DNA from 2 places in the Delftia sp. DS1230 genome. Region 1 is predicted to be linked to the other one. Evidence: riboswitches for the same ligand, from Rfam matches in the RefSeq annotation. Region 1 holds a riboswitch; the other holds the start of a gene.
What was found. A riboswitch is a leader RNA that binds a small molecule or an ion and turns the genes downstream of it on or off. The one in region 1 is predicted to bind thiamine pyrophosphate.
Positions count from the first base shown of each region.

Region 1 (14,690 bases):
CCTGGGCTGCCGGCACGGCACAGGCCACGGCCAAGGCGCCCAACGCCTGTGCGAGCCCCGTGCCACGGGCAAGGAATTGGAAAAGTTGCAGCATGGGTCTGGCCTGGAAGAAAAGATCCGAAGATCCGAACAGGCGGGGAGCGGTCCCCGCCACTGCCTTCAGGCAGGCCACAAATGACTGCGCTGCTGACAATTTCTTACTTTAGACGACGGCCTGCGCAGCGCATATCCCTGAAAGCAGGTAATTGGCCAGCGGGCACCGGCTCTGGCAAGGGCCGCTCGAAGGCCGCACGACCCCTCCAATGCGCCCAGCTCGTCCGACCGCCCGCCCTTGCCTGGCAGGTACCGGCCCAGATCCACCCCGCCCACATGCGGGCCGCATATCACTCGACTTGTGACAACCCTAGAAAACTCAGGGATTTTCTCGCGGGCCTTTGTGATTTTTCCCATCAGAAAAACCGAGCCGCATCAGCGAATTAAGTCAATGGAGCCGGAGAAAGTTTCGCAAAAAGACAAACGCCTGCGCAATCTGACAAGAGAAAGCTTTTCCAAATGTAAACAATTGTTTATTCAGCCTGTAAGATTCCTCCAGTCAATCAGTGTTTCCCATGGGACAGGCCTGCGCCACCCCACAGATGCATTCATCATGAAAATGCATCAATCGAGCAGGATCATTGATTTTTTCAAGCAAGAATTCTTACTCAATCCATCTTTTGACGCACAACATCCACGGCCACCCAGATGAGAGCGCATCCAGATTGTGGAGAATAATATCCGACCATCACCAGCGACCTGATCAGGGAAACAATAAAATCAGCCGGGCCGAGCAATTGCTGCAGGCCTGCAAATGGCCGGAGCCGCCGATATATCCATCATTGGTACTCAGGCATATTCAGGAAGCGCAGGCGATTTTCGAATTGCACCGCATGCCTGACCGCGCGGTGTCGTCGCGCATCGCAGCGGCCTTCGTCCATTGCCAGCTGGGTGAGGAGCGCAATGCCATTTCACTGGCCACGGCGGCCATGGCCAATCCCGCGCTGCTGCCGCCCGAGGCCCTGGTGCGCGCCACCTATGTGCTGGCGCTGGCGCATGGCCGGCTGGGCGAGCTCGATACCGCCCTGCAATTGATCGAAGGCAAGGACCATGATTTTGCGCAAATGGCGCCCGGAGACAGCCCCTGGCTCCCCGCCCTGATCACCTGGGCCAGGGCGCAAATCCTCTGGAAGGTCTTTCTTTATAAAAACCACCAGGACCTGTGGTGCGGGCCACCGCCCGATTCAGGCCTGGTCCAGCTGGGTGCCGCTGCGCCCGACAGCGCTGCCTTGCAGGACCTGCTGGGGAATGTGGGCCGCCAGCTGCCAGCGGGCCTGGCCTGGCCGTACAGCGAGCTGCTGCGGCTGTCGCTCAAGGGGCTGGAGTCGGGCCGGCGCGAGGCTGCCGCCGTGGTCCGCTCCATTGAGCGCATCGGCATCCACTACCAGGCCAAGAACCCGCCCATTGCAGGCTGGGCCTGGCTCAGCAGTGCGCTGGTGCATTGCAGCAAGCGCCAGTACGGACAAGCGCTGCAGGCCGCCGTACTGGCCAAGTCCACGGCGCAGACCTACCAGTTGGAGGGCCTGCACCGCAATGCGCTGGTCTATGAGTACCACATACAGGAAACGCAGGGCGATTTCGCGGGCGCACTGTCCACGCTGAAGGCGCTGAACATCATGCGACTCAAGAGCATGGCCATCAGTCCTTATCTGGAGAAATCACGATTCACGGCCATGGACGAGGCGCGGTTGCATGACCTGGAACCTGCCTATGTGAAACGCGCCCTTCAATACATAGAAGACAACCTGGACAAGAAACTGCTGGTGCAGTCCATTGCCGACCATTGCCGCGTCAGCCGCCGCACGCTGGAAGTTTCATTTCGCCATAGCCGATCATGCAGCATTGGTGAATATATAAGACAAAGCCGTATCCACCTGGCTGCGGAATCCTTGCTGACCACGGATCAAAGCATAGGACAGATTTCCTCCCGGCTTGGATATTCCTCCCTCTCCACATTTTCCAGGGATTTTTCCGGCCATTATGGGATACCGCCATCGGCGTGGGTTCGGCACCACCGGCTGACGTGATTTGAAAAATCCTGGAATGCATATGACGGGCGTGTATTCAGGCCCTACCGATCACCCGAAGCAACACGCAAAGTAGGACGCAAAGGAAGACGCATGAAATATCTGAAGAATATGAAAACGGGCTCCATGCTGGGTCTGGGTTTCTCGGTTCTCATCCTCATCGCGCTGTCGATTGCGCTGCTGGGCCGAGCGCGGCTGATCCAGGCCTCGGACGATGTCTCCTACCTGGCCGACACGCGCATCACCAGCCTGCTCAGGCTGGTGGAGGTCAAGAGCTCGGTGGAGTTCATCTTCCGCGGCGTGCGCAGTCTGGCGCTGATCGAAGACCCTGCGGAAAAGGCCCTGGCCAAGGCCACGCTGGACACGCAGCGCCAGAAGATAGGCCAGCTCATGGAGCAGTTCCGCGAGGGACTGACCACGCCGCAGGGCATCGCCCTGTACGACCGCATGAGGAATGCGCGCACCGCCTACCTGCCGCTGCTGGACCAGTTCATGGCCGCGGCCATGCGGCATGACCTGCCCACCGTCTCGGCCATGCTGGGCAGCAGCGGAGAGTTCCGCAGGCAGCAGGACGCGTTCTTTGCCGCCATCAACGACATGCTGGCCCACCAGCAGGTGCGTGCCACGGAAACGGCCCAGGCCACCGAAGGCAAATCGCTGGCCGCCGGCCGGCAGATGCTGTCGCTGGCCCTGGCCTCGCTGTTGCTGGGTGCGCTGGTGGCCTGGGCCATCACCCGCCGCATCAAGGGCCTGCTCGGTGGCGAGCCGGCCTACGCGGCCCAGGTCACGCAGGAAGTGGCCAAGGGCAACCTGGCGGTGAACGTGCAGCTGCGCCGGGGCGATACCACCAGCCTGCTGGCCAGCCTGGAGGCCATGCGCGCCAGCCTGGCCGGCATCGTCAGCCAGGTGCGCCACAGCAGCGAATCGATTGCCACGGGCGCCAGCCAGATCGCCTCGGGCAACGCCGACCTGAGCGCTCGCACGGAGGAGCAGGCCGCCAACCTGGAGGAAACGGCCGCCTCCATGGAGCAGATGACCGCCACCATTCAGCAGAACGTGGACACGGTGCGCAGCGCCTCGGGCCTGGCCCAGTCGGCCAGCGCCACGGCCGTGCACGGCGGCGAGGTGGTGCATGGCGTGGTCAGCACCATGGAGGACATCACGCACAGCTCGCGCAAGATCGGGGAAATCATCGGCGTGATCGACGCCATTGCGTTCCAGACCAACATCCTCGCGCTCAATGCCGCCGTGGAGGCCGCGCGTGCCGGGGAACAGGGCAAGGGCTTTGCGGTGGTCGCCTCGGAGGTGCGCTCCCTGGCCCAGCGCTGCGCCAATGCGGCCAAGGAGATCAAGGGCCTGATCAGCGAGAGCGTGGGCAAGGTCGCCGCCGGCTCCCGCCAGGTGGCCGAGGCCGGCAGCACCATGAACGACATCGTCACCCAGACGCACCGCGTGGCCGAACTGATCTCCGACATCGGTGCCGCCACGCAGGAGCAGTCCCAGGGCGTGACCCAGGTCAGCGACGCGGTGCAGCAGCTCGACCAGGTGACGCAGCACAACGCATCCCTGGTGGAGGAGTCTGCCGCTGCTGCCGACAGCCTGAACAAGCAGGCCGCGCAGCTGGTGCAACTGGTCAGCGTGTTCCGGCTGGATGAGAACGCGACCCGCCCCCAGGCCGCCCTGTCCAAGTCCACGACAGTGGCAGCGGCCGTGCCGGCGCGTGCACAGACCGCCAGGCCGTCTCCCGCGCTGGCCCCTGCCGTGCCCCTCCCCGCCAAGCCCTTGCGCGCGGCAGCGGCTGCGGCCTCCAGCGCGCCTGTGGCGCTGCCCGCCAAGGCGGCAACACCCCGCCGCGCCACGGCGGCCGGAATGGCCGAGATGGCCGAGGCCGATGAGTGGGAGCAGTTCTAGAACAGGCTCAGCGCATCACCAGGCCACCATCGACGAACAGTACCTGTCCCGTCATGAAGCCGCTCAGTTCCGAGGCCAGGAACAGCACCGGCCCCGCCACGTCTTCGGGGCTTGCCAGGCGGCGCAGCGGCGTGGCGGCCATCAGCGATTCGCGGAAGGACTCGCGCGTGTCCTGCGTGCCCTGCGTGGGATAGACCAGGCCCGGCGCCACGCAGTTGACGCGTATGCCCACGGGCCCCAGTTCGCTGGCCAGGTTGCGGCTGAAGGCCACCAGCGAGGCCTTGGCCGTGGTGTAGTCGTGGTACGGCACGACGGGGTGCTCCACCAGGTTGCTGGCGATGTTGACGATGCTGCCCCGCGCACGCTGGCGCATCTGCGGCAGCACGGCGCGGCAGACGTTGAAGGCCGCGCCCACGGCACCGTCGTACTGGGCCTGGTAGTCGCTCCAGTCCAGGTCGTCGAAACGGCTGCGCCGCTCGGGATCGAAGGCATAGGGCCTGAAGGCGTTGTTGACCACGATGTCGATGGCGCCCGCCTCGCGCGCAATGGCCTCGGTCATGGCCTGGACGGCAGGCTGCGAGCCTACATCGGCCTTGATGGCCCAGGCATCGCCTCCGGCCTGCTTGCCCGCAGCCTGGCAGGCCGCCACGGTCTGCGCGGCGGCAGCATCGTTGGACAGGTGGTTGACCACCACGGTGGCGCCCTCGCGCGCAAAGGCGGTGGCAATGGCCGCGCCTATGCCGCGGCCGGCGCCGGTGACCAGTACCACCTTGCCTTGCAGGCCCAGGGAAGACGGCTGTGCCATCTCAGGCCCCGGGCAGCAGGCTGGTGTCCACCACGTCGGACACCTTGATCTGCCTTTGCACCATGCCCTGCGCGCGGTAGGCGTCGGCGCCCTTTTGCAGGGCGGCCAGGTCGAAGCTGCCCAGCGGCTTGCCGGCTTGCAGCGGCTGCGAAGACGCATTGCGCAGGCGGATCACGTCCAGGTTGATGTCGCGCTGGGTGCCGTCGATGGCGTGCTTGCCGGCCAGCGTGGCGGCCTCCTCAGGGTTGGCCATCATCCAGGCGGCGCTGTCGCGGTAGCCCTTGAGGAAGGCGCGCAGCAGGTCCTTCTTGTCGCGCAGCGTGTCCTCACGCACCACGAACATGTCGCTGGAGATGTTGAGGTGGTCGCGCACCTGCATCACATCGACCTCGCCAATGCCTTTGCGCAGGCCCACGGCCAGGCCGGTGTCGGTGGCGGCCGTGGCATCGACCTGGCCCTGCATCAGCGGCGCGAAGTTGAGCAGGCCGGTGACGACGATGGTCACGTCCGACTCCTTGAGGCCGGCCTGGTGCAGCATCACCAGCAGGTTCTGGCGCGTGCCGCTGGACAGGCTGTAGACGCCGATCTTCTTGCCCTTGAGGTCCGCCGGCTTGCGGATGCCGGCCGACTTGAGCGAGACCACGTTGAACACGTTCTGCGGGTAGATGTCGTAGATGGCGACCAGCTTCTCGCCCTTGTCCAGCGCCATGAAGAAGGAGCCGGGGTCGGTGAAGGCCACATCGGCCTGGCCGCTGAGCATGTTGCGGATGGCGTCGCCGCCGCCCGCGCCGGGCAGGTAGGCCAGCTCCACGCCCTGGGCCTTGAAGAAGCCCTTGTCGGGCTCGGCCAGGATGTTGGTGATCTCGCTGATGGGCTTGCTCCAGCCCGCCAGGCGGATCTTGCCTTGCACAGGAGCGGCCAGGCAATTGCCGGCCAGCGCCAGGCCGGCAAAACCGGCAGAGGCGCCCAGCAGGCTGCGGCGGGTGAGGAAGGGGGATTGCGGTGTGTGCATGGCGCTTGGGGAAAAGGTTTCGGAAGTGTTCAGGACGGTCAGGCGGCGCGCGAGCGCAGCAGCCGGCGCTCCAGCACCAGGCAGGCCTGGTACAGCAGCAGGCCCATGGCGGCGATCAGCACCAGGGCGGCGAACATGAGGGTGGTGTCCATCATTCCCTGGGCGGCGATGACCACGGCGCCCAGGCCCCGGCTGGCGCCCATGAATTCGGCCACCACGGCGCCGACCAGGGCCAGCACCACGGCCACGCGCAGGCCCGCAAGAATGGCGGGCAGGCCCGTGGGCAGCTTCAGGCGCAGCAGCGTCTGCAGCCGCGTGGCGCCCAGCATGCGAAACAGCTGCAGCCGCTGGGCATCGACCTGGCGCAGGCCGGTCAGGGTGTTTTCCATCAGCGGGAAAAAGCAGATCAGCGCCGTGATCAGCACCGTGGGCAGCATGCCGAAGCCGAACCACAGCACGAACAGCGGCGCCAGCGCCAGCTTGGGCACGACCTGGCTGACCACCACGTAGGGCTTGAGCACACGCTCGAGCAGCTCGGATTCAGCCAGGGCCATGCCCGCCAGCAGGCCGATCGCGCTGCCGGCCGCCAGCCCCAGCAGCAGGGCCTGGAGCGTCGCCCAGATGTGCGGCCAGAAATAGCCCGTGGCCAGCCCCGTCCACAGCGATGCCGCAATGGCCGAGGGCGCCGGCAGCACCAGGGCGGACAGGCCCCATTGCCGCACCAGCAGCTCCCACAGGCCCAGCAGGACCAGCGCCAGCGCGGCGGCCAGCAGGCGGGCATGGAACAAGGACACCGTCATGCCGCCGTCCTGTCCAGGGCTGCGCGCACGCGGGCGCAGTGTTCGTTGAACGCCGGCCCGTGGCGCATGGCCTGGGTGCGCGGCGCGGGCAGATCGACTGCCATATCGGCCACGATGCGCCCGCCGTGCATGAGGGCGATGCGGTCGCCCAGGTAGACGGCCTCGTTGATGTCGTGGGTGACGAAGAGCACCGTGGTGCCGCGCTCGCGGCAGGTGCGCAGCAGGTCGTCCTGCAGCTCGGCGCGCGTGATGGCGTCCAGCGCGGCAAAGGGCTCGTCCAGCAGCAGCAGCGGCGGATCGAGGACCAGCGCCCGCGCCAGCGCCACGCGGCTTTGCTGCCCGCCCGAGAGATGGCGCGGATGGCGCTGCGCATGGCTGGCCAGGCCCAGCTGCTGCAGCAGCGCCAGGGCGCGTTGTTCGTCCTGCGGCGCGGGGCGCCTTTGCAGCGACACGGGCAGCAGCACATTGCCCAGCGCCGTATGCCACTCCAGCAGCGTGGGCGCCTGGAACATGAAGCCCAGCTGCGGGCCGGGCTCGGCCAGCTCGGCGCCACGCAGCAGGATGCGGCCCGACTGCGGCCTGAGCAGCCCCGCCGCCAGCTTCAGCAAGGTGGTCTTGCCGCAGCCGCTGCGGCCCAGCAGGCAGTGGACCTCACCGGCCTGCACGCGCCAGTCCACACCGTCCACCACGGGCGGGCGGCCCGGGTAGGTGAAGACCACTTGCTCGACATCGAGAAACGCCATGGTTGCAGCCCCGTCCGTCCCCTCTTGCAGGTTCGCCATGTCAGTCCGCATACGGCGCAAACGGCTGCGCCGCCGCCTCGGCAGATTGCTCTATCTCGGTCATGCGCACCAGGTCCAGCAGGTTGAAGCGGCCGTCATGGTGCCAGCCGGCCTCGGGCATGCTCATGGAGCCGATGGCACTGATGCGCGTGACGCCGGCCGCGCCCAGCAGGCCGGCCAGGCGGTACAGCTGCTCGGGCGAGGCGGCAATGCCGGCCGTCTGCAGGTAGTCGCGCTGCGCGGCCACCACGGGCACGGCGTCATCCAGGCGGTCCACACCCACCACGGCAATCGTGCGGTACAGGGCCGTGGGCGCCAGCGGCTGCAGGCTGTCGCTGTACGCCACGCTCCAGGGCGCGTCAACGGGGCCCAGCAGCTGCTGCGCGTCGCCCGACCATTCCACGGCCTGCTGCCAGCGGGCCACGGCGGCGCCCTCCTCCAGCTCCAACGGCCGGCGCGCAAAGCGCCGCTGCAGGTTGGCCAGCTCGGCCGCCAGATAGTCGGCAAAGGCACGCGGCGGCACGGGGGCACCGCGCTCCACGTAGAAGACATGGGGCGAGTAGCAACCCTGCTGGTCGTAGCGCATCACGTCCCAGGCCGCCAGCCGCGCCACGGCGGGCGCCTTGAGCGTGTCCAGCGCCTGGGCGCCCACCATGCCGAAGCCCAGCTTGTGGCCATGCGGCAGAAAGCGCGTGGTCACGGGCAGGCGCTGGCGCAGCGCCTGCAGCGTCTGGTTGCCGCCGTAGGCGAGCACGGTGTCGGCCTCGGCATGGAGCGCGGCGGCTCCACCGCCATCCACGCCATCGGCGCCATCCGCCCCATCCACACCACCCGCGCCGCTCCACCACACCACGGCCAGGCAATCGGTCAGCGGCGGGTGCACCTCGGCCAGCAGCCGTGCGAACCAGCCCGCGAACAGCGGCTCGGCGCTGGCCAGCTTGCCAATGGCTGGCGCCTTGACCAGCAGGCCGCAGACCAGGCTCCACAGGGACAGCGCAGGCACATTGCCGGCCCAGCTGTGCATCAGCAGGTCGGGCCCGAAGGCGCGCACCGCGCCGCCCTTGGGCGCGGGCTGGAAGCCGTCCAGCACGGCCGGGTTGGCAAAGTCCTCGGCCACGAAGCGCCGCAGCTGCGCGGCGCGAAAGGTCTTGAAGAAGCCCGTCAGCCCCAGGCGCACCATGTCGGCGTCATAGCCGCTGACCACGGGCAGCCAGGCCTCGGCCTGGCGCCGATAGGGATCGCTGCGGTCCAGCAGGCGGGCAATGGCACGGTCGATGGCATCGATGATCTCGGCCACGGGCATGGCCCTGAGGTGGCGGTCGGCGGCACGGCGCACATGGGCTGCCAGCGCATGCATCTGCGGGCCGGTCAGCAGGGGCACGGAGACTTCCAGCCGCACGCCGCTGCGTTCGAAGGGCAGCACATGCCACTGCACCTCGTCCTCGCGCAAACCAGGCAGTTCGGGCAGGTAGCCGGCCGTGATCCTCTCGATGTTCATGCAGCAGCGGCCTTCACGAATTCATCGACCGCCAGCGAGCAGCCCTTGGCCGCTGCGCCCTCGGCACGCCCCAGCAACAGGAAACCGCTGTTCTCGCCATGGCCGGCCCACAGGCCCACGTCCTCGGTGAGGATGGTGGTGACCGCGTTGTAGTTGGCCAGGTCGCAGTGCACGAGAATGCCGCGCTCGCCGGGCGCCACGCTGCGGCCGGTGACGGGCTCGACCAGGCGCGAGCGTATCCAGTGCGGCCCCGACTTGACCGAGGGCAGCGTGGCATTGCCGTCGTCATAGAACTGCGTGCTCAACTCGGTCATGCCGTACATGTTGATGCAGTGGCTGCGCGGCACGCCCAGCAACCGGGACAGGTCGGCGTAGAAATCCTCCAGCGGCAGCTCGCGCGACTGGCCCTTGTAGCCGCCCGTGTCCAGGATGCGGCTGCCCGGCGGCAGGCAAAAGCTGCGGCCCTGCTCGCGCAGCGCGTCCATCACATGCACCAGGCTGAAGCTGGCGCCCAGCAGCGCATAGGGGCGGCCGCTGCGCTCGGACTCCTCCAGCACGGCGCACAGGCCGGGCATGTCCAGGCCGTCGGGGGTGAGGAAGTAGCGGCTGTCGGGAGTGCCGAATTCCGTCTTGGCCAGCGCCAGGTAGTGGGCCAGCGAAGAGTTGGGCATGGCCTGCTCGTCGGGAAAGAGGATGCCCATTGGCAGGCGCTCGTGCCCGGCCATGAAGCGCTGCGCGAAGTTGCGCGTCATCGACGCATCGTAGACATCGAGCGCGGGATGGAAGTGACGCCCGCGCGAAGACAGTCCCTTGGCCTGGCCCGTGGTGCCGCTGGTCATGAACACGCGCTCCGCGGGCGAGGCCGACTCGCTGCGCAGCTCCATGGCCTTGAACGCATCGATGGGCACGGCGGGAATGTCGCTCCAGGTCTTCACATTGCGCAGCGTGGCGCCGCGCCGCTGGCAGAAGCTGCGAAACGGCGCATTCGATTCGTATTGGTAGGCGAACAGCCGCAGCGCCAGTGCGTCGAACTGCTCGTCGGTGCAGCCGTCCATGGCGATGAATGCAAGCAGGTCTGCGACCAGAGAAGCCGCCTGGGGCCGGGCCTTGTCCATGGAATTCCTTCGAGAGCTGGGACGTGATGCTCCGAAGGCGCCCCGCCCGTGGCGCATGGGCGGCCACGCAGGGGTGCAAGCTCTTCTTCCGCCGGAATGACCCGGTTCAAGTTCTCGGGTGTGGATCTCAGCACTGGCGTGCACCCCGGAGCGGAGAGCTATCTTACAGCAGGGTCGCCAACGCCGCAGGCCCGGGGCCATCGCCCTGCAAGACTGCGTCAGCCCAGTGCCGTCAGCCGCCGCATCACCCACTCCACGGGCCCCTGCGCCGCCTTCTTGCTCCAGGCCCAGGCGGCCAGGCTGGCGATGATCACGTACAGCGCGGCGGCCACGGCCACTTCGCGCAGGCTGCGTGATCCGTCCAGAGCGCCCATGGCCTCCAGCAGGCCCATGCCGATGAGGATGTGTGCCAGGTACAGGGTCAGCGTCATGCGCCCGGCCGGCAGCAGGCCGCGCCACGGTCCGGCGGGCCAGCGGTCGGCCAGCCGCAGGCAGGCGCCTATGGCAATGCTGGCGCAGCCCAGGCCCATCAGCAGATAGGCTGGGCCGGGCGGCATGGGGCCGGTGGCCAGCCAGGGAGCCCATTCACTCTGTGCCGCAAGTGCCGAGACGGCGCAGGCCGCGCCCACCATCAAGCCGCCCGCAGCCACCAGGCCCCATTGCACGCGCGGCTCGGCCAGCGGCAGGCGCGCCAGCAGCATGCCGCAGAGGAAGAACGCAAACCAGGGCAGCACCGGATGGAAGCCGTTGAACAGCAGGTTGCGCGCAAAGCCGGCCGGCTCCCACAGGCCCTGGTAGGACAGGCTCGCCCAGTCCCAGCCCTGGCTGTAGTCCAGCTGCAGCAAGGCCCAGGCGGACAGCACGGCCACTGCCGCCATGCCGGCCAGCAGCGCCCGTGCGCCGGCCTGCAGCCAGGCGATGGCCAACACGAAATACACCGCGTAGTAGTGAATGATGTCGGCCGGAAAGATCAGCAGGTTCATGCCACCGGCCACCAGCAGGAACAGCGCGCGGCGCAGCGTCCAGAGGCGCGCCGTGGCCGGCTCCAGCGAGCGCGTGGCCAGCACCAGGCCCAGTCCCGCCAGCACCACGAAGGTGGCCGAGGCCTTGCCCTCCAGAAAATGGAAGAACGACAGCAGCCAACCCGGCTCCTGCAGCGCGGGATGCATGGCCTGCTTGAAGTTGACGAACACCATGCCTGCCAGCGCCAGGTAGCGCGCCAGGTCCAGCCCCGCCAGGCGGGCGCCCCTGCCGGTGGCGTGCCTCATGTCGCGTCCCCCCGTGCCTCGCCTCCAAGAAGGCAGGCCAGCAAGGCGGGATGCAGCACATCGACCCCTTCATCCGCCCCCGCGTCTTCTTGCGGCGTCACCGCCAGCGCAAAGCGCAGCGCATCGCTTTCCACGGCATCCAGCAGCAATTGCGCGGCCAGGCGCACGGGCACGGCGGGCCGCAAGAGGCCCTGCTGCGCCCCGCGCTCCATGAAGCCTGCCAGGCCGTCGAGCATGCGCCTGCGGTTGGCCTCGAAGGCCGGCGCCAGCCCGGGCGAACGCGCGATCTCGGACAGGCATTCGGCGCTGAGCACGGCCCATTCCCGCTGGCGGCACAGCGCCTGGTAGGCGGCCAGGAATTGCGCCACCACAGGCAGCGAAGGGGCTGCGGCCCGCTCCAGCGCCTGCAGCAAGGGCAGCAGCTCGGTCTGCTCCTGCGTGGCGACCTCGGCAATCAAGGCCTGCTTGCTGTCGAAGTGGTTGTACAGATTGCCCAGGCTCACCGAGGCAGCCTGCGCGATGTCGCGCATGCTGGTGCAGTGAAAGCCGCGCTCCACGAAGCACTGCAGGGCGGCCTCCACGATGACGGCCCGGCGCTCGCTGATGTCTTCTTTCTTTTTCATGCCCCGAATGATGAACGAACGTTCATTCATAGTCAACACCGGGGCATGAAATCACAGCGGCGGCAGGGGGCCCACGCCCGAAGGAACGGCCTCCTCGTTGGGCCTGCAAGGCTGGCGCAGCATGCGCCGGCAGTCCGGCAGCTGCCGCTCATGGGCATAGGCGATGTGGCCCAGCACGATCTTCGACGGCCGGCTGCGGTCCAGCCAGACGGTGTTGGTCGAAGGCGTGGACAGATGGTCGAAGGCCCAGTACCCGGTCTGCGAAGGCGTGTCCAGGGTCACGCGCAGGCTGGAGCCCGCGCGGAACACATGGGCGAATTTCTGAATTTCCACGCGCATGAGCGTGGGCTCGCCGGGGCGCAGCGGGCGCACGGCGGCCTCGGTGAAATCGCCCCAGGGCCGCAAGGCGGTGGAGCGCTGGCCGTCCAGCGCACGCATGGAAGCACGCAGCCAGCCGCGCTGCACGAACATCTCCTGGCCGTCGGGACGCACCTCCGAGACGGTGACCTGCACATCGGTGTCGCCGGCCGTGGCGCTGAGCCACAGGTCCAGCGAGGCCTCGCCATAAAAGCTCAGCGCGCGCGGCAGCGGGGCCGTGGTGAAGCGCAGCAGGCCCTGCCCGGCGGGGCTGGCCGTCCATTGGCCCGCGCCGGACTCGGTATCCGCGTCGGGATGGTTGGCCTCGGCGCCCGGCAACGGGTAGCGGTAGCTGGCCGACTGGCGCTCGGCCTGCGGCGGCGCATCGCCCAGGCCGCCGCCCGGCTGCAGCCACAGCGTCATGGGCGTGACGCGCACGGGCAGCCGGTCAAAGCTGGCCACGGCCGAGGGGCGCAGCTGCCCATAGTCGCCCCCACCGTTCATCCACTGCATTTCCTGCGCCAGCAGCACGCGGGGCGTGTGCTCGAAGCCATTGCTCTCGCCCTTGAGAAAGCGCGCATAAAAGCGCTTCATGGTCTCGCGCAGAAAGGGGGCGTTGTCGGTGTGGTGGTCGCCGTTGGAGCTGATCAGCCACATCTTGTCCGGGGCGATGCTGTCCTCGTAGTAGCCCATACGGGTGCCCACCTGCTCGTCCTGCCAGGACTGGGTGCCCAGCGTGGGGATGTCGATGCGGTGCGTGGAGTTCATGGCGCTCTTGAGCGCGTAGCGGGCGCCGAAGAAGCGGTCCTCGTCCAGCCAGCGCGCCATGTCCAGGTCAGGGCGCTGGATCTTGCGGATGTTGTCCTCCACGACCTGGGCGCATCCGGTATCGCCATCCAGCGCCCTGGCATCGTCGGCGGCCTTGCGCCATATCGCGGGGAACTGCCGCCACCAGTTGGCGGGAAAGCCGATGTTCTGGATGCCGCCCGGATAGGCCACGTCGCGGTAGGGATCGGCCACGTTCTTGCCCGGCGCGATCGCCTTGAGGCTGGGCGGACGCTGGGCCGCCACCCACAGCTGGTCGTAGCCCGAGTACGAATAGCCCACCATACCCACCTTGCCCGTGGACCACGCCTGGCGCGCCGCCCACTCCACCGCATGCGCCCCGGCCGCGCCCACGGAGGCGTCGGCCCACTGGTTCTCGCCCGTGGAGCAGCCTGTGCCGGGCACGTTCAGGCCCATCACGGCATAGCCTTCCTGGGTCCATTCCTGGGTGGTCTGGTCCGTGACCGAGCCCGATCCGTAGCCGTCGTACTCCATCAGCACGGGAAAAGGCCCCGGCCCCTTGGGGAAGACCACCGAATAGCGCATCTTGTTGCCGTCAGGCAGCTGGATGTAGCCCCAGATGCGCGGCCCGGGGTTGGTGCTGCCCGAAGAGCCCCCGCCGCAGGCCGCGAGGCCCAGGGCAAGGGTGGCGATGCCGGCCGCGCCGAGCCACGCGCGGGAATGGCGAAAAGTCATCATGGATGGTCCTCCTGGTTGCTGATGCAGTCATGCCCGCAAGGGGGCAGGCCGCAATGTAGGACCGTCCGGGCGCATGGCGCACGCGCAGGCTGAAGGGGGGCTGAAGCACGCCTGAAGACAGGCTGAAGGCGAACGCGGCCAATCGCCACGGCCTTAGGCCCCGGACCACGGCAGCCGCGCGCCACACTATGATTCGATTTTCAGTTCCTTGAACCCATGCCCCGCGCCCGCACATCCAAGCCCGCTCCGTCCGAAGAGAACACGGCCCCGTCCGGCGCCACAGCGCCGGGGCCGTCCATCGACGCCTCTTTCCTGCACACCCTGGTCGGCTACAACGCCCGGCGTGCCTCGATGTCCATCATCGAGGTGTTCGTGGAGCGCATGGCCACCCACGATCTCAAGATGGTGGAGTTCTCCGTGCTGTCCCTGGTGTCCCACAACCCCGGCATCACCTCGCGCCAGCTGTGCACGGCGCTGGACGTGATGCCGCCCAACCTGGTGGGCCTGATCGCCGCCCTGGAGCGGCGCAAGCTCATCGAGCGCCGCCCCCATCCCACAGACCGCCGCGCCGTGGGCGTGCACCTGACGCCGGCCGGCGCCGAACTCACGGCCCAGGCAGAAAGAACGGCGGCCCAGCTGGAGATGGATGCCACCTACCGCCTGACCGATGCCGAGCGCAAAACGCTGATCCAGCTGCTGCAGAAGATCTACAACTGAGCGCGCTCAGTCCGCCTTCTGCGCGGCGGGCCGGTCCAAGCCCAGCAGCCGCACCGCATTGCCCTTGAGGATGCCGGGCATCACCTCGGGCTTGAAGCCGGCTTCCTGGAAATCCTTCATCCAGCGCTCGGGCGTGATCAGGGGATAGTCGCTGCCGA
Region 1 covers NZ_CP157763.1:2,370,813-2,385,502, reverse strand. Annotated here, with positions in the region: gene AAN986_RS10645 (midcut-by-XrtH protein) at 1-94, opposite strand, end outside; gene AAN986_RS10640 (hypothetical protein) at 395-745, shown strand; gene AAN986_RS10635 (AraC family transcriptional regulator) at 714-2,120, shown strand; gene AAN986_RS10630 (methyl-accepting chemotaxis protein) at 2,214-4,031, shown strand; gene AAN986_RS10625 (SDR family oxidoreductase) at 4,039-4,836, opposite strand; gene AAN986_RS10620 (ABC transporter substrate-binding protein) at 4,838-5,848, opposite strand; gene AAN986_RS10615 (ABC transporter permease) at 5,887-6,648, opposite strand; gene AAN986_RS10610 (ABC transporter ATP-binding protein) at 6,645-7,430, opposite strand; gene AAN986_RS10605 (acyl-CoA reductase) at 7,432-8,928, opposite strand; gene AAN986_RS10600 (long-chain-fatty-acid--CoA ligase) at 8,925-10,043, opposite strand; TPP riboswitch at 10,110-10,201, opposite strand; gene AAN986_RS10595 (DUF418 domain-containing protein) at 10,262-11,311, opposite strand; gene AAN986_RS10590 (TetR/AcrR family transcriptional regulator) at 11,308-11,934, opposite strand; gene AAN986_RS10585 (CocE/NonD family hydrolase) at 11,986-13,815, opposite strand; gene AAN986_RS10580 (MarR family transcriptional regulator) at 14,032-14,532, shown strand; gene AAN986_RS10575 (4-hydroxyphenyl-beta-ketoacyl-CoA hydrolase) at 14,539-14,690, opposite strand, start outside.

Region 2 (14,690 bases), 2.2 Mb from region 1:
GGCGAAAGCCCTCGCCACTAAGGCCAAGGCGTACTGAAATCCTTGCCGGCCATGCGTGAAAACTGCGGCCGTGCAGTCAGCGCGTTCTTGTTCTTGTGCCTGCGAAGCCTGCGGGGCAACGCCGGTAACGGCTGGTCATGGAATTCTCGGCGGGAGAAGGTGGCTGGAGATAAACGATTCGGCGACGGACTGATCCTCAGCCATCACGGACCGCTAGGTGTTTTCCCAAGGAAAGGCCGCCGCGCCATCCACGGCGGCCACGGGCCGCGCATTGCACGCAGCCCGGATCGGCTCAATGCCGCGCGATCAACGCGCCGTCGTATCGCTGCTGGCCGCCACGATGGGGATATAGAACTCTCCGCCCGCGCGGTTGAATTCCTCGGCCTTGGCCTGCATTCCGGCGGCAATGCCTTCCTGCTCGGCCACGCCCTTGGCAGCGGCGAATTCGCGCACTTCCTGGGTGATCTTCATGGAGCAGAACTTGGGGCCGCACATGGAGCAGAAGTGCGCCACCTTGGCGCTGTCCTTGGGCAGGGTTTCGTCGTGGTAGGCCTGGGCGGTGTCGGGGTCCAGGCCCAGGTTGAACTGGTCCTGCCAGCGGAAGTCGAAGCGGGCCTGGCTCAGCGCGTCGTCGCGGGCGCGGGCGCCGGGGTGGCCCTTGGCGACGTCGGCGGCGTGGGCGGCGATCTTGTACGCGATGATGCCCTGCTTGACGTCGTCGCGGTCGGGCAGGCCCAGGTGTTCCTTGGGCGTGACGTAGCACAGCATGGCGGTGCCGAACCAGCCGATCATGGCCGCGCCGATGGCGCTGGCGATGTGGTCGTAGCCGGGGGCGATGTCGATGGTCAGCGGGCCCAGGGTGTAGAACGGCGCCTCGTGGCAGTGCTTGAGCTGCTCGGTCATGTTGGCCTGGATCATGTGCATGGGCACGTGGCCGGGGCCTTCGATCATGGTCTGCACGTCGTGCTTCCAGGCCAGCTGGGTCAGCTCGCCCAGGGTCTTGAGTTCGGCAAACTGGGCCTCGTCGTTGGCGTCCGAGGCGCTGCCGGGGCGCAGGCCGTCGCCCAGCGAGAAGCTGACGTCGTACTGCTTCATGATGTCGCAGATGTCCTCGAAGTGCTCGTACAGGAAGCTCTCGCGGTGGTGGGCCATGCACCACTTGGCCATGATGGAGCCGCCGCGCGAGACGATGCCCGTGCGGCGCTGGGCCGTGAGGTGGATGTAGGCCAGGCGCACGCCGGCGTGGATGGTGAAGTAGTCCACGCCCTGCTCGGCCTGCTCGATCAGGGTGTCGCGGAAGATGGGCCAGGTCAGGTCCTCGGCGATGCCGCCCACTTTCTCCAGCGCCTGGTAGATGGGCACGGTGCCGATGGGCACGGGCGAGTTGCGGATGATCCAGTCGCGCGTGGTGTGGATGTTCTTGCCGGTGGACAGGTCCATCACGTTGTCCGCGCCCCAGCGGATGGCCCAGACCAGCTTCTCGACCTCTTCCTCGATGCTGGAGGTGACGGCCGAGTTGCCGATGTTGGCGTTGATCTTGACCTTGAAGTTGCGCCCGATGGCCATGGGCTCGATCTCGGGGTGGTTGATGTTGGCCGGGATGATGGCGCGGCCGCGCGCCACTTCGTCGCGCACGAATTCGGGCGTGATGATCTTGGGGATGGCAGCGCCCAGGCCGTTGCCGGCCAGGCGCGCCTCGCGCGCGGCGTCCTGCTGGTACTCGGCCATCCATTCGCGGCGGCCGTTCTCGCGCAGGGCCACGTACTCCATCTCGGGCGTGATGATGCCCTTGCGCGCGTAGTGCATCTGGGTGACGTTGCCACCGCTCTTGGCGCGGCGCGGCTGGCGCTGCAGCGATGCGGCCTCGGCCCGCAGGCGGGCCACGCGCTCGTCTTCCTCGCCGCGCTTGCCGCCATCGTCCAGGGCCTGGCGCAGGCGGCCGGCGTAGTACTCGCTGTCGCCGCGCGACTCAATCCAGGCATTGCGCACGCCCGGCAGGCCGCTGCGCACATCGATGGCCACGGCCGGATCGGTGTAGGGGCCCGAGGTGTCATAGACGCTGACCTGCTCGCCATTGGTCAGCTGGATATCGCGCACGGGCACGTTGAGGCCGCTGTGCAGGCTGCCTTGCAGATAGCTCTTGGTGGAGGCCGGGAACGGCTTGCGCGACTGCGCCAGCAGGTCGGAAAAACGCTGTGCGTCTGGAGCTTCGCCGGCTGCGGGGGTGAAGATGGAATCGGGAGCGTTCATGTCGGGTTCCTTGCGTTCAAAGCGTCGATCAACAACGCTCCGGGAACCGGACACTCCTTGGGCTGTGCCAAAGGCCGCGCACCGGGCTATGCCAGTGTGGGCCTGCCAGGGCCGTATGGCCTTGGCCCCTGGTTGCCACGCACGCCAAGGCGCACGAGCAGCCTTGGTTGGCAAGGGTCGATGCGCATCGGATGGTGGCCTGCCTGGCCGTTGCGGCCCTGCGTGTATCCGCCGTGGCGGACTTCCATCCTCTGACTTCGGCCCCGCTTCAGGGTCCCGCTCTTCTTCCGCCGGTATCAACCGGATCAAGTTCGTCGGGTTCGCCGCCTGGCCCATGCAGCGCATGGACCGGTTGGCATCTCAGTGCATCAGCACACCCCGGAGCAGCGGCAAGTATAGGGGATGGTTGGCGGCCCATCGCCTGCGGGTTTGCCCAGGGGCCATGCGCCGCCGTCAGTCGAAGCCGCGCAGCGCACCCCATTCGGCCAGCGGAGCGCGCGTGGCGCGCCAGCCGTTGATGGGGGCGTTCTTGTCCTCGTAGCCCAGCGCAATGCCGAAGGCCACGTGGTAGCCCTCGGGCAGCGCCAGCGCCTGGGTCACGGCGTCGTTGTAGCGGCGCCAGAAGCCCTGGGCGCAGGTCGCCAGGCCATTGGCGCAGGCCAGCAGCATGAAGGACTGCAGGTAGATGCCCAGGTCCACCCATTGCGGCAGGCCCATGCGCTCGTCCACCGCCACGATCAGGCCCACGGGCGCGCCGAAGAACTGGCCGTTGCGGGCCAGCTGCTCCAGCCGCGCGGGCTTGTCGTCGCGCGGAATGCCCAGCGACTGGTACAGCTCTTCGCCATTGGCAAAGCGCCGGCTGCGGTAGGGCTCCCAGAGGTTGGGCGGGTAGGACAGGCCGGGCTGGGCGTCCTGGGGCTCGGCTTCGGCAACGGCGGTCAGCAGCTGCTGCAGCGGCTCGCCCGTCAGCGCCAGCACGCGCCAGGGCTGCAGGTTGCCGCCCGAGGCCGCATTGGCCGACTGTTCCATCAGGGTGCGCACCAGCGCCGCATCGGGCGACTGGGGCAGGAAGGCGCGCACGGAGCGGCGCGCATGCAAGGCCTGTTCAACGTTCATGCTGGTCGGAGTCTCCGGTCTTCTTGGGGGATCTTGGGGATCTTTGGTGATCTTGTGCAGGCCTACTTGCCCATGATCTGGTCGATCTTGTCCTTCTGGAAGGCCTGGGGGCGCTCGGACTCGCAGGGCACGCAGTCGCCCACCTTGCTGCCGGCCGAGAGCTTGGCAATGGCCTCCCACAGCAGCGCGATCTGCTGCTCATGCGCGGCCGCGCCATCGCTCAGGCCGCGCATGGCCTGGGCCACGGGGTCCATTTCCTGGGTGATGCCGTAGGCCGTGAACGGCTGGGGCGCGGCAGAGGCCGGGACCTTGATGGACTCGGCCTTGGCCGATGCCGGGTCGTGCTCGGTCACGTCGGCGCTGTGGCCGTTCTTGCTGGCGATGATGCGCGCCGGAATGCCCACCGCCGTGGCGCCTGCGGGCACGGGCTTGATGACCACGGCATTGCTGCCGATCTTGGCACCGTCGCCCACTTCGAAGCCGCCCAGCACCTTGGCGCCCGCGCTGACCACCACGTCGCGGCCCAGCGTGGGATGGCGCTTGGCGCCCTTGTACAGCGAGGTGCCGCCCAGGGTCACGCCGTGGTAGATGGTGCAGCCGTCGCCGACCACGGCCGTCTCGCCGATGACGACGCCCATGCCGTGGTCGATGAAGACGCGCTCGCCGATGACGGCGCCCGGATGGATCTCGATGCCGGTGAGCCAGCGGCCGATGTGCGAGATGAAGCGCCCCAGCCACTTGAGGCCATGGTTCCAGCACCAGTGCGCCGGACGCTGCAGCCAGATCGCATGAAGACCCGGGTAACAGGTGATGACCTCCCAGGTGCTGCGTGCCGCAGGGTCGCGGTCGAGGATGCACTGGATATCGGAGCGCAGGCGGTCAAGCATCTAGGGGCTGGTTATTGTTGACAAGACCGCTCAGTCTAGCGTTTCGGTGGGGTGCTCTGCAGCATGGCCTTCGCAACACCGCGCAGGATGTGGATTTCCTCGGCGGTCAGTTGCGAGCGGTTGAAAAGCTGGTTGAGGCGCGGCATGAGCTTCTTGGGCGCAGCCGGATCGAGAAAGCCGATATGCGCCAGCGCCTGCTCCCAATGGCCCAGCATGCCGGCCACCTGGGCCGCGTCGGCGCGCTGCGGCGCGGGCGTGTGCTCCACCACGGGAAAGCCGCCCAGCGCCTGGCGCCACTCGTAGGCCACCACCTGGATGGCCGCCCCCAGGTTCAGCGAGCCGAACTGCGGATTGGACGGAATCGACAGCGCCACATCGCTGCGGTAGACATCGTCGTTGCTCATGCCGAAGCGCTCGCAGCCGAACAGGAAGGCCACGCCGGACTGGTTGCAGCGCGGCGTGGGAGCCGGTGCGGACACGGATGCATCGGCAGGCGGCGCCGCTTCATCGGGCGCATCGGCCTCATCGGGCGCAGCCAGCACATCCAGCGCCCCGCTGAGCAGCAGCTCGAAATGCTGTCGCGGCGTGCGCGTGGGCGGGCCGAAGTCGCGCGGCGTCATGGCCGTGGCGCACAGGTGGCTGATGCCGTCCAGCGCCTCCTCCAGCGTCTCGACCACGCGCGCATTGCCCAGCACGTCCAGCGCGCCGCTGGCCCGCTGGATGGTCTCTTCCTTGCGCAGCACGTTGGGCCAGCGCGGGCGCACCAGCACCAGGTCGTCAAAGCCCATGGTCTTCAAGGCGCGGGCGGCGGCGCCCACATTGCCGGCGTGGCTGGTTTCTATCAGTACGAATCGGGTTTTCATGGCGTCGCTGGCCTGCCGGCGCCGGCAGAGCCCCCAAAACGGGACAGGTTGCGCAGCACAAAACGGACAAGGCGGGTAAAATTGCGCGCTATTGTCGCCGCCCCGCATCGCCGGACGCGGCTTTTTCCGTTCTTACCCGCGTCAAACAGCCTGCTTTTGCCAGAGAAGACCGTCCTCTCCTTGCACAGCCGCTGCTCCGCCAACGCCTCACAATCTATGTCGACCAACCTGCATCCCATGCTCAACGTGGCCATCAAGGCCGCACGCGCCGCCGGCGCCATCATCAACCGCGCGGCTCTTGACGTGGAATCCGTGCGTGTCGCACAAAAGCAGGTCAACGACTTTGTGACTGAGGTGGACAAGGCGGCCGAGCAGGCCATCATCGAAACCTTGCTGGGCGCCTACCCGGGCCACGGCATCCTGGCCGAGGAATCGGGCAACGAGTTCGGCGCCAAGAACTCCGACTACGTCTGGATCATCGATCCGCTGGACGGCACCACCAACTTCATCCACGGCTTCCCCGTGTACTGCGTGAGCATTGCCCTGTCCTTCAAGGGCAAGGTGGAGCATGCCGTGGTGTACGACCCCTCGCGCAACGACCTGTTCACGGCCACGCGCGGCCGCGGCGCCTACCTGAACGACCGCCGCATCCGCGTGTCCAAGCGCATCCAGCTCAAGGACAGCCTGATCTCCACCGGCTTCCCCTTCCGCCGTGGCGACAACTTCAAGCAGTACATGAACATGCTGGGCGACGTGATGCAGGAAACCGCAGGCGTGCGCCGCCCCGGCGCCGCCGCGCTGGACCTGGCCTACGTGGCAGCCGGCTTTGCCGATGGCTTCTTCGAAAGCGGCCTGCAGATCTGGGACGTGGCCGCCGGCAGCCTGCTGGTGACCGAGGCCGGTGGCCTGGTCGGCAACTTCACGGGCGAGGCGGATTTCCTGGAGCAGAAGGAATGCCTGGCGGGCAATCCGCGCATTTATGGTGCGCTGGTCGGCATCGTTGGCAAGTACAGCAAGTTTGCTTCGGCTGGGGAGAAGGCGGGTGTGCGGCAGGCTTTGGCGGATTCGGGTGAGGCGGCTCCGGCTGCTGATGTGGAAGCTACTGAATCTGAGCAGCAGCCTGAGGCCTGATTTCGGCTTCTCCTCTCTTATGAAAAACAGCTCCTTCAAGGAGCTGTTTTTCGTTGGGCGTGGGTTCGGTGCGCTTTTTGCCCCTGCCGGGGGTTGCTTTTCGGGGCCGGGTCTCGGCCCGGCGGCCGACTGCCCTTTCTTGATTCGCCAAGAAAGGTCAGATCAAAGAAGGCGACCCGAATGTCCACGTCCCTTCGCTTCGCTGCGGGCAACCTGCGCCGGGCCGCCTGCGGGGTTCGCCGTGAAACTCGTTGCGCGCTGCGCGCTCCACTCAAACATCACGGCGAGTCAGTTGACGAAGCAGTCCTGTCCTTCGGCAGGACTGCAACCCCGCAGGCGGCCCGGCGCAGGCGTGGACATACGGGAGGGGTGAGAGGGGGCCTGGGTCAGGGGCAGCATGCTGCCCGCTGCACGTTTGCCGCCTCTTTTACCTCGCGCGTGCGTTGATCACGGCCTCGGCCACGTTGCGCGGTGCTTCGGCGTAGTGCTTGAACTCCATGGAGTAGGTGGCACGGCCTTGCGTTTGCGAGCGCAGCGAAGTGGCGTAGCCGAACATTTCGGACAGGGGCACTTCGGCCTTGATGGACTTGCCGCCGCCGGCCATGTCGTCCATGCCCTGCACCATGCCGCGCCGCGAGGACAGGTCGCCCATGACGGTGCCGGCGTAGTCTTCGGGCGTCTCGACCTCGACGGCCATCATGGGTTCCAGGATGACGGGGCTGGCCTTGCGGGCAGCTTCCTTGAAACCGAAGATGGCCGCCATCTTGAATGCCATTTCGTTGGAGTCCACGTCGTGGTACGAGCCGAAGGTCAGCGTGACCTTGACGTCCACCACGGGGTAGCCGGCCAGCACGCCGCTGGTCAGGGCCTCGATCACGCCCTTCTCGACCGCAGGGATGTACTCGCGCGGCACCACGCCGCCCTTGATGGCGTCGACAAACTCGAAGCCCTTGCCGGGCTCCTGCGGCTCCACCGTGAAGACCACGTGGCCGTACTGGCCCTTGCCGCCTGACTGGCGCACGAACTTGCCGTCCACGTCGGTGACTTTCTTGCGGATGGTCTCGCGGTACGCCACCTGGGGCTTGCCCACGTTGGCTTCCACGTTGAACTCGCGCTTCATGCGGTCCACGATGATTTCCAGGTGCAGCTCGCCCATGCCGGCAATGATGGTCTGGCCCGATTCCTCATCGGTACGCACGCGGAAGGACGGGTCTTCGGCCGCCAGGCGCGACAGGGCAATGCCCATCTTTTCCTGGTCGGCCTTGGACTTGGGCTCCACGGCCTGGGCGATCACGGGCTCGGGGAAGACCATCTTCTCCAGCACGATGGGCGCGGACGGGTCGCACAGGGTCTCGCCCGTGGTCACGTCCTTCAGGCCCACGCAGGCAGCGATGTCGCCGGCGTGGATTTCATCGACCTCCAGGCGTTCATTGGCATGCATCTGCACGATGCGGCCGATGCGCTCCTTCTTGTCCTTGACGGAGTTGAGCACGCTGTCGCCCTTGTTGAGCACGCCCGAGTACACGCGCACAAAGGTGAGCTGGCCCACGAAGGGGTCGGTCATCAGCTTGAAGGCCAGGGCAGAGAATTTCTCGCTGTCATCAGCATGGCGCACGATGATGGAGCCATCTTCCGCATGGCCTTCCACGGGCGGCACCTCCAGCGGGGAAGGCATGAGCTCGACCACGGCGTCCAGCAGGCGCTGCACACCCTTGTTCTTGAAGGCCGAGCCGCACAGCATGGGCTGGATCTCGCCCGCAATGGTGCGCAGGCGCAGGCCGCGCAGGATGTCGGCCTCGGGCAGGTCGCCCTCTTCCAGGTAGCGGTTCATCAGGTCTTCGCTGGCCTCGGCAGCCGCCTCCACCATGGACTCGCGCCACTTCCTGGCGTCTGCCACCATGGCTGCGGGAATGTCCTGGTACTCGAACTTCATGCCCTGCGTGGCCTCGTCCCAGATGATGGCCTTCATCTTGAGCAGGTCCACCACGCCGGTGAACTGCTGCTCCGCGCCAATGGGCAGCACGATGGGCACGGGGTTGGCCTTGAGGCGGTCGATCATCATCTGCCGCACGCGCAGAAAATCCGCGCCCGTGCGGTCCATCTTGTTGACGAAGGCCAGGCGCGGCACCTTGTACTTGTTGGCCTGGCGCCAGACCGTCTCGGACTGCGGCTGCACGCCGCCCACGGCGTCATAGACCATGACGGCGCCGTCGAGCACGCGCATGGAGCGCTCCACCTCGATGGTGAAGTCCACGTGGCCCGGGGTGTCGATGATGTTGATGCGGTGCTGGTCAAAGCGGCCGTCCATGCCCTTCCAGAAGCAGGTGGTGGCTGCCGAGGTGATGGTGATGCCGCGCTCCTGCTCCTGCTCCATCCAGTCCATGATGGCGGCGCCCTCGTGCACCTCGCCCAGCTTGTGGCTCACCCCGGTGTAGAACAGGATGCGCTCGGTCGTGGTGGTCTTGCCGGCATCGATGTGCGCGGAGATACCAATGTTGCGATAGCGTTCTATGGGGGTATGGCGGGCCATGAAAGGACTCCTGGGTGCTGATAAGCGTTGATGCGTGGATCTGCCGTGGGCTGGGATTCTCGCGGGGGTTGAATGAGGGTTGATGACAATTTGAATGTACGAAGACAATCGTACTATCTTCCGCAACTTCTTGCAGAACGATCCATGTTTTCACCACGCCATGCCCCTGTCTGCCAGATAACTGCCCGCGCCACGCCGCATCAGCGACGTGCGGCATTGCTTCCATGGCACAGTGGCGCCCCATCGACAGGATTGCGACTTGCGCAAGAAGGAACGCCACCAGCGTTCTTCCACAGGGCGCAGCGCGTTGCTGCAACCTGTTTGCACAAGTCCTGAGGACGATTCATGCTTGCCAACCACCCCGACCGCGAACAGATACGCCTGGAAAACCTGCTCAACGCCCTGGGCAACCCCCTGCGCCTGGCCGTGGTGCGCGCGCTGGCCGCAGGCCATGAGCGCGCCTGCGGCTCGCTCTTGCAGGGCCAATCCAAATCCACCATGACCCACCACTGGCGCGTGCTGCGCGACAGCGGCGTGATCTGGCAGCGCCCCGACGGCCGCGAAAACCTGCTCTCCCTGCGCCGCGAAGATCTGGATGCGCGCTTCCCCGGCTTGCTGGACGCACTGCTGCAAGCCCTGGCCGAAGACCCGCTGACCGAACAGGCGACGGCCGCCCACCTCAAACCCTGCCCCTGAAGCCCGGCCCCTGCAACGCAGGCGGCAGCCCTGCGCCCTACCCCTTCACGGCAAGCCCCGCCGCCACGCCCTCATCCGCAAACCGCTTGGCCGCCTTGAGCAGATAGCTCACGGCATAGAGGATGGGGTCATCGGCCTCGTCGCCATTCAGATGGTCCACCACCTCGATGGCATAGCCCAGGTCCACCGCCGTGTCGTGCAGCAGGCCCAGCAGTTCCTTGTCCTGCGGCTCCAGCGACTGCGCCTGATCAGCCTTGGCGTAGTAGATGCGCAGCAGGTCGCGGCACACGCAGTTGATGGCCGTGACCTTGTGGCTGGCGTGCAACTCCAGCACTTCGAGGGCAGCGCCCAGGTGCAGGACGGCGTCGATGGCCAGGTCGTCGAGGTTGGGTTGAGAAACGGTGCGGATGTCTTGATCCATCGAAGCCTCCTCTGATGATTGAAGCCTGCGTCTCGGCCTCGTACCGAGCTGTGCCGGATGCAAGGCAGCAGCAGCCCAAGATCAACAAAAGAGTTAAATATAACGTGGTTTAAATTGCATCAAAAACTGACGCTCTTGTCCATGCAAAAGCGTCCTGTCAAACGCGGCCGTCCAGCCGGCGCAACTTCGTTCGATGCAGACATTGCCCGAGCTTTCGGCGCGGCGGTACGCGCCCTTCGCACCGAGCGCGACATCTCCCAGGAGTCATTGGCCAACCTCGCCGACATCGAGCGTTCTCACATGGGCAAGGTGGAGCGTGGGGAGCACATGCCCACGCTGGTCATCGTGTTCAAGATTGCGAGGGGGCTGGGGTGTGGCGCGGCGGAGGTAATGGGGAGGGCTGAGGAGGAGCTGCGGAGTGGGACTGCGGACTAGCAGCCGAGACTCGCTGAGCTTCGAGACTTCCAAAAGAACGGCCGAGACCGGAGGTTGGGCATGGGTGACATCAGTGCGCTAATGAAAGCCATTGATGATGGGCAAATCACCGAAGTGAGACGGCTGCTTGAGGCTGGCGTCGATGCCAACGCAATGGATGAGGAAGGCCAGTCACCTCTGATGGCAGCAGCTTGTGCAAATAACGTGAAGGCCCTGGACTTGTTGCTGCAGTACGGGGCAGATGTGAGGCGGGCTTATGCGGACGGGTGGACTGCGCTTCACATGGCAGTCGATTTTTCAATCGACTCGACTATCCAACGCGGAGGGGATCTTGGGGATGAACCGCTTGATGCCATCCTCTGGCTGCTCGCGCATGGGGCTGACGTGTCCGCGGAGACTGAAAGGGGTGAAACGGCGGTTGACTTTGCTCGGGCGTATCGATCGGGTTGGGTTGAACAGGTGCTTCTGCGCAGCCAGTCTTGAAAGCGACAAACACTCGGCTCGCGTGTTGCTACGCCCAAGAGTCAATAGTTGGCAAGGAGCACTCTTGCGCTTGGAACATGCCAACGTCTGGTTGAGGCTGATTGCCATCGCAACCGCCGATCGGCAGACCCGGCTCTCGCATCATGAGAGCCAGCCTCCAATGCCGAGGGAACAAATGATGCGACTGAGATCGCCGATCACCTATTCGCCGTTCTGCAGATGAGCGGTCACGATGCAAACGAACTGAGCGCCTTGTCGCTGGTTGGCAGGCCATCTGGTCTCGTTGACCAAGACGGCCTGCAGCAACGTCAAGTACACAACGTACCAAAAATTTCAGAGAACACTTGACGATTCAAAATGAATCAAGGATCATTGCGTGAATCAATTTGAATTAACGCCATGTCAAAACGTCTCGTGCCTTCACTTCAGGAAATTCTGTACCGCTTGGTTGGGGCTGCGTCCGATGTCGCCCAGAGCCAACCATCATCGGACAAGCCAGGCCGTTTCCCGGTCGTTGTTCGACCAGAAACCCGTGCATTCCTGGAGGCACAAGCGGAATATCTGGGTGGCTCAATCGCAGGAGTGGCAGGAGCCATCCTAGACGGCGTAGCCATGACAACGCAGGGAGGACTAGGCACACTGCGTGGGGTAGCTGAGCGCTTCAATATTCTTGTCCAGGAGCACGGTCTATCTGTACCAGGCGCTGTAGATGCACTCTCAGACCTCGAATTTAGGTTAGCCGACTTCGCATCCACCGAATCGCTCCAACTTAAATTGAGCTCTTCCACCTTACGCAGCGTGGCAGACCGGTTCCATGTGGAATACGACTGGTTATCCGGCAAGAGCGACACGGTCTTCTCGCCTAGACCTGGCACTTGGTATAAAGCCGTTGAAGCTGCTGCAGACAAGCTGCTGGAAGCAAAGCGCTCTTGCACTCATGTAGAGCTAGCTCTATACATCAAGAACGGAACCGATCTGGAGATGGTTGATGATGAGCGGGGGATTGGTAGTTTGCCGCACTTTATACCAGTGCTCACGCGAACACGTGATCTTGTAGGTGGCGAGACTTTGGAAACCTACGAGGTTTGGAACGAAGGGCGGTGGTCGTATTGGCGCTGCCGCGAGCACATCAAGCTAGTCGTTTACTTCGCATATCGGCTTGGAATTTATATCACTGGCAGGCAACTCGTGCCGAACGATTACGACCTACTAGTTAATGGCAGTGCACTTCCTGCAACAATCCTGCGCCGCAATATTGGTACTGCGACTTGGCACCCAGACGACTACGTCATACCGGATTCAGCAGTGGCCAAAGCCCCGGACGAATGGAAAGCAATCATCACAAATCCGGAGTATGCCCACACCTTGGCATACCTCAATGAGGCACTAAAGCACAAAGGAGCACGGCGATGAAATTCTTTCTCGAGGCTGATTTTGCCAAAGGTAGCGGGTCCATTCGCTGGGAAGGCGTCTCGCGTCGACGTATGCGCAGGATTTTCATGTCTGTATTCACCCTAGCTCTAGCGACAGCACTTATCGCACTACCGCGCACTTAAATTTAACGCAAACTTTGTGCACCCAGCCAACTTAAAATGATGCAATCAAATCCGGAATTAGCAAAAAATTCACAACCTTCGGGTGGCGTTAGTCGAGGAAATTTTACGACGATCTAGCCTAATAGCAAGAGTCTTAACCATCTTCAAATAATTTTGTGCTTCGGTTTGATTTTTTTGGTAAAAGTAATCTTTTCTGGAAGCGGTACGCATAGACATCTCTATTGCAGCTTCAGCTTCGCGCAGATATAACCGGCTAATTTTGGCATATGGGTCACGATTGGCAGTGTGATAGCGTGCGATAGCCTTACGCAATAAACAAAGAGAAGTAGGCTTACCTAGCTTCTCCGCACGATCAATCGATTCATCTCCAAGCTTTAATTCACCCAGCTTATATTGTATCAACCCCAAGGTTAACCACGCATCAGCATTCATCGGATCAAGACGGGTTGCTTCCTCCGCGAATGGCATCGCATCTTTAGGATTTCCAATAGTTCTAAAAAGAAATGATGAAAAACGCTCACGGAGAGCTGCATTCAATGGCTCTTCCTGCAAAGCCAGCTCAAAAAATTCACGTGCGCTTTTGTAATCTTTCTTGAATGTCGCTATTTTCGCGGCCTTAGCGAACTCACTGCGAAATGCATCAGCCACACGATCGGTGCGGTAACTTTTTGAAATTTCAAACCGATCCATCGCGAGCTTGTCAACACGAGTCGCAATCTTCTCCAAGCGTTCGGCTTCGCTCTGTACTAAGCGGCGCTTTTTTTGCCGAAAAAATTCCTTAGCTAGCTCCACGATTTCAAGATCATATGTTTCACCATGATCTACTATGCTCGCAAAATAAGTTTCACTCAAACTAGCCTGAAATTCTGCGTGTTGCACACCAATTTCGGTGCATACGTCGCCCACACATTTTCCATCTAGAGGTGTGGCTGCAATAACTAAAACCATGAATACCTCCTGAACTGCATAGGGCATGCGTTGCCAGGCATCTTCATAAAGAAACTCGAGTAGTTGATCGTTGGTTTTCTTGAGTATTTGATCCAATCCATCTTGAAGGCTGGAGGACGATCTGGATACATAGCGCGCCAACGTATCAATCAACAGAGGCTTATACATTAATTGTTCACATACCCGACGAAGACGCGCCTCGCCAGCCTGCTTAATTGCCATAGCCCCATATTCTGCACCGAGGCGTTGCATTAGGGTGAGTGCTTCAATCTCAGAAAGCTTACTTACTTGCACTGGTAATGCAGCTAGCAGCTCCCGGCGCCTTGACGTAATAACAATTCTACCGATGGTTTTGGCCGCTCTAGCGAGAAATTCCGCGAGCTCTTCCGCGTCCGCAGGAGATGTTGCAAGCGTCTCTGTATTATCAATAATCAACAATACATCGTCACGACTAAAACCTTCTGCTTTAAGCTCAGTAGCCACTTTATCAATTAGTGCTCGCCCACTAGTCTTATACCACTCTTTTCCGAGGACAGGCGTAAGGCAGTACATTAACTCTCTAACACAATCCTCCATAGCCTCCGACATTCCTTTTATATGAACCAGACCATCCTCTGACCAACGTGTTCGTTTGGCTGTGTAGAAACTAATGATAGATGGGAGAGGAGCCTGAGTCTCAACCAGACCTTCAATCAAAGAGTTAAAGAATTCTAATGTTAGGGTAGTTTTTCCAAAACCTCCGTCACCAAAAACCAAGCAGGTTCGATAGTCTTCAATTTCCCCCAACCACTCGCAAAGCTTATCAAGCTCTTTTTTCCTACCAACAAACGTCGAAGTTTGCCGAATTGGAATATTGTGACAAATTAGCCTAGTTCCACCGGCCACCGGCACATCAGCCCACCGGAATCGATCACTCTTGGGTTCATCCGTGCAAAATATATTTATCAATGGCAGCTCTACTGTAACTTCACGAGCATTGGACCAAGATAAAATTTGTGCACTAAGTTTCCAAATCCCCTTGGTTGGCGCAATTTTTGCAATGACTATCGGATAACCATCAATCACAAGTTGTGTTGTAAGTCGAAAATCCAAATCGCCAACAGATATTAATAAATCCCTACCCTCGTAGCGAGGAAGGAGTTTTTTGCTCACAGAAAGAATTTGCTCTATCAATATTGCAGTTTTATCAGCCCACTCAGCTGTTATTGGCGCATCAACTACTCCATGGCCCAGACGACGATTTCGAAAGCGGACCCATTCCCCCAAGGAATTAACCAGTGGCTCAGCTTGACCTTCCCTTGGTTCAAACCACCCTAGAAAATATTGCCTTGAAACCAAGCCGCGAATAGTCGGCACCAGCCTATCGAGAACCTC
Region 2 covers NZ_CP157763.1:4,557,477-4,572,166, forward strand. Annotated here, with positions in the region: gene thiC (phosphomethylpyrimidine synthase ThiC) at 307-2,250, opposite strand; TPP riboswitch at 2,516-2,641, opposite strand; gene AAN986_RS20530 (nitroreductase) at 2,704-3,366, opposite strand; gene cysE (serine O-acetyltransferase) at 3,429-4,253, opposite strand; gene AAN986_RS20540 (RNA methyltransferase) at 4,289-5,116, opposite strand; gene AAN986_RS20545 (inositol monophosphatase family protein) at 5,333-6,247, shown strand; gene fusA (elongation factor G) at 6,675-8,777, opposite strand; gene AAN986_RS20555 (helix-turn-helix domain-containing protein) at 9,123-9,473, shown strand; gene AAN986_RS20560 (hypothetical protein) at 9,511-9,894, opposite strand; gene AAN986_RS20565 (helix-turn-helix transcriptional regulator) at 10,036-10,329, shown strand; gene AAN986_RS20570 (ankyrin repeat domain-containing protein) at 10,390-10,812, shown strand; gene AAN986_RS20575 (hypothetical protein) at 11,212-12,225, shown strand; gene AAN986_RS20580 (hypothetical protein) at 12,438-14,690, opposite strand, start outside.
Region 2: linked by a shared signal. The riboswitch ahead of thiC (phosphomethylpyrimidine synthase ThiC) and the one ahead of AAN986_RS10600 (long-chain-fatty-acid--CoA ligase) in region 1 are both predicted to bind thiamine pyrophosphate.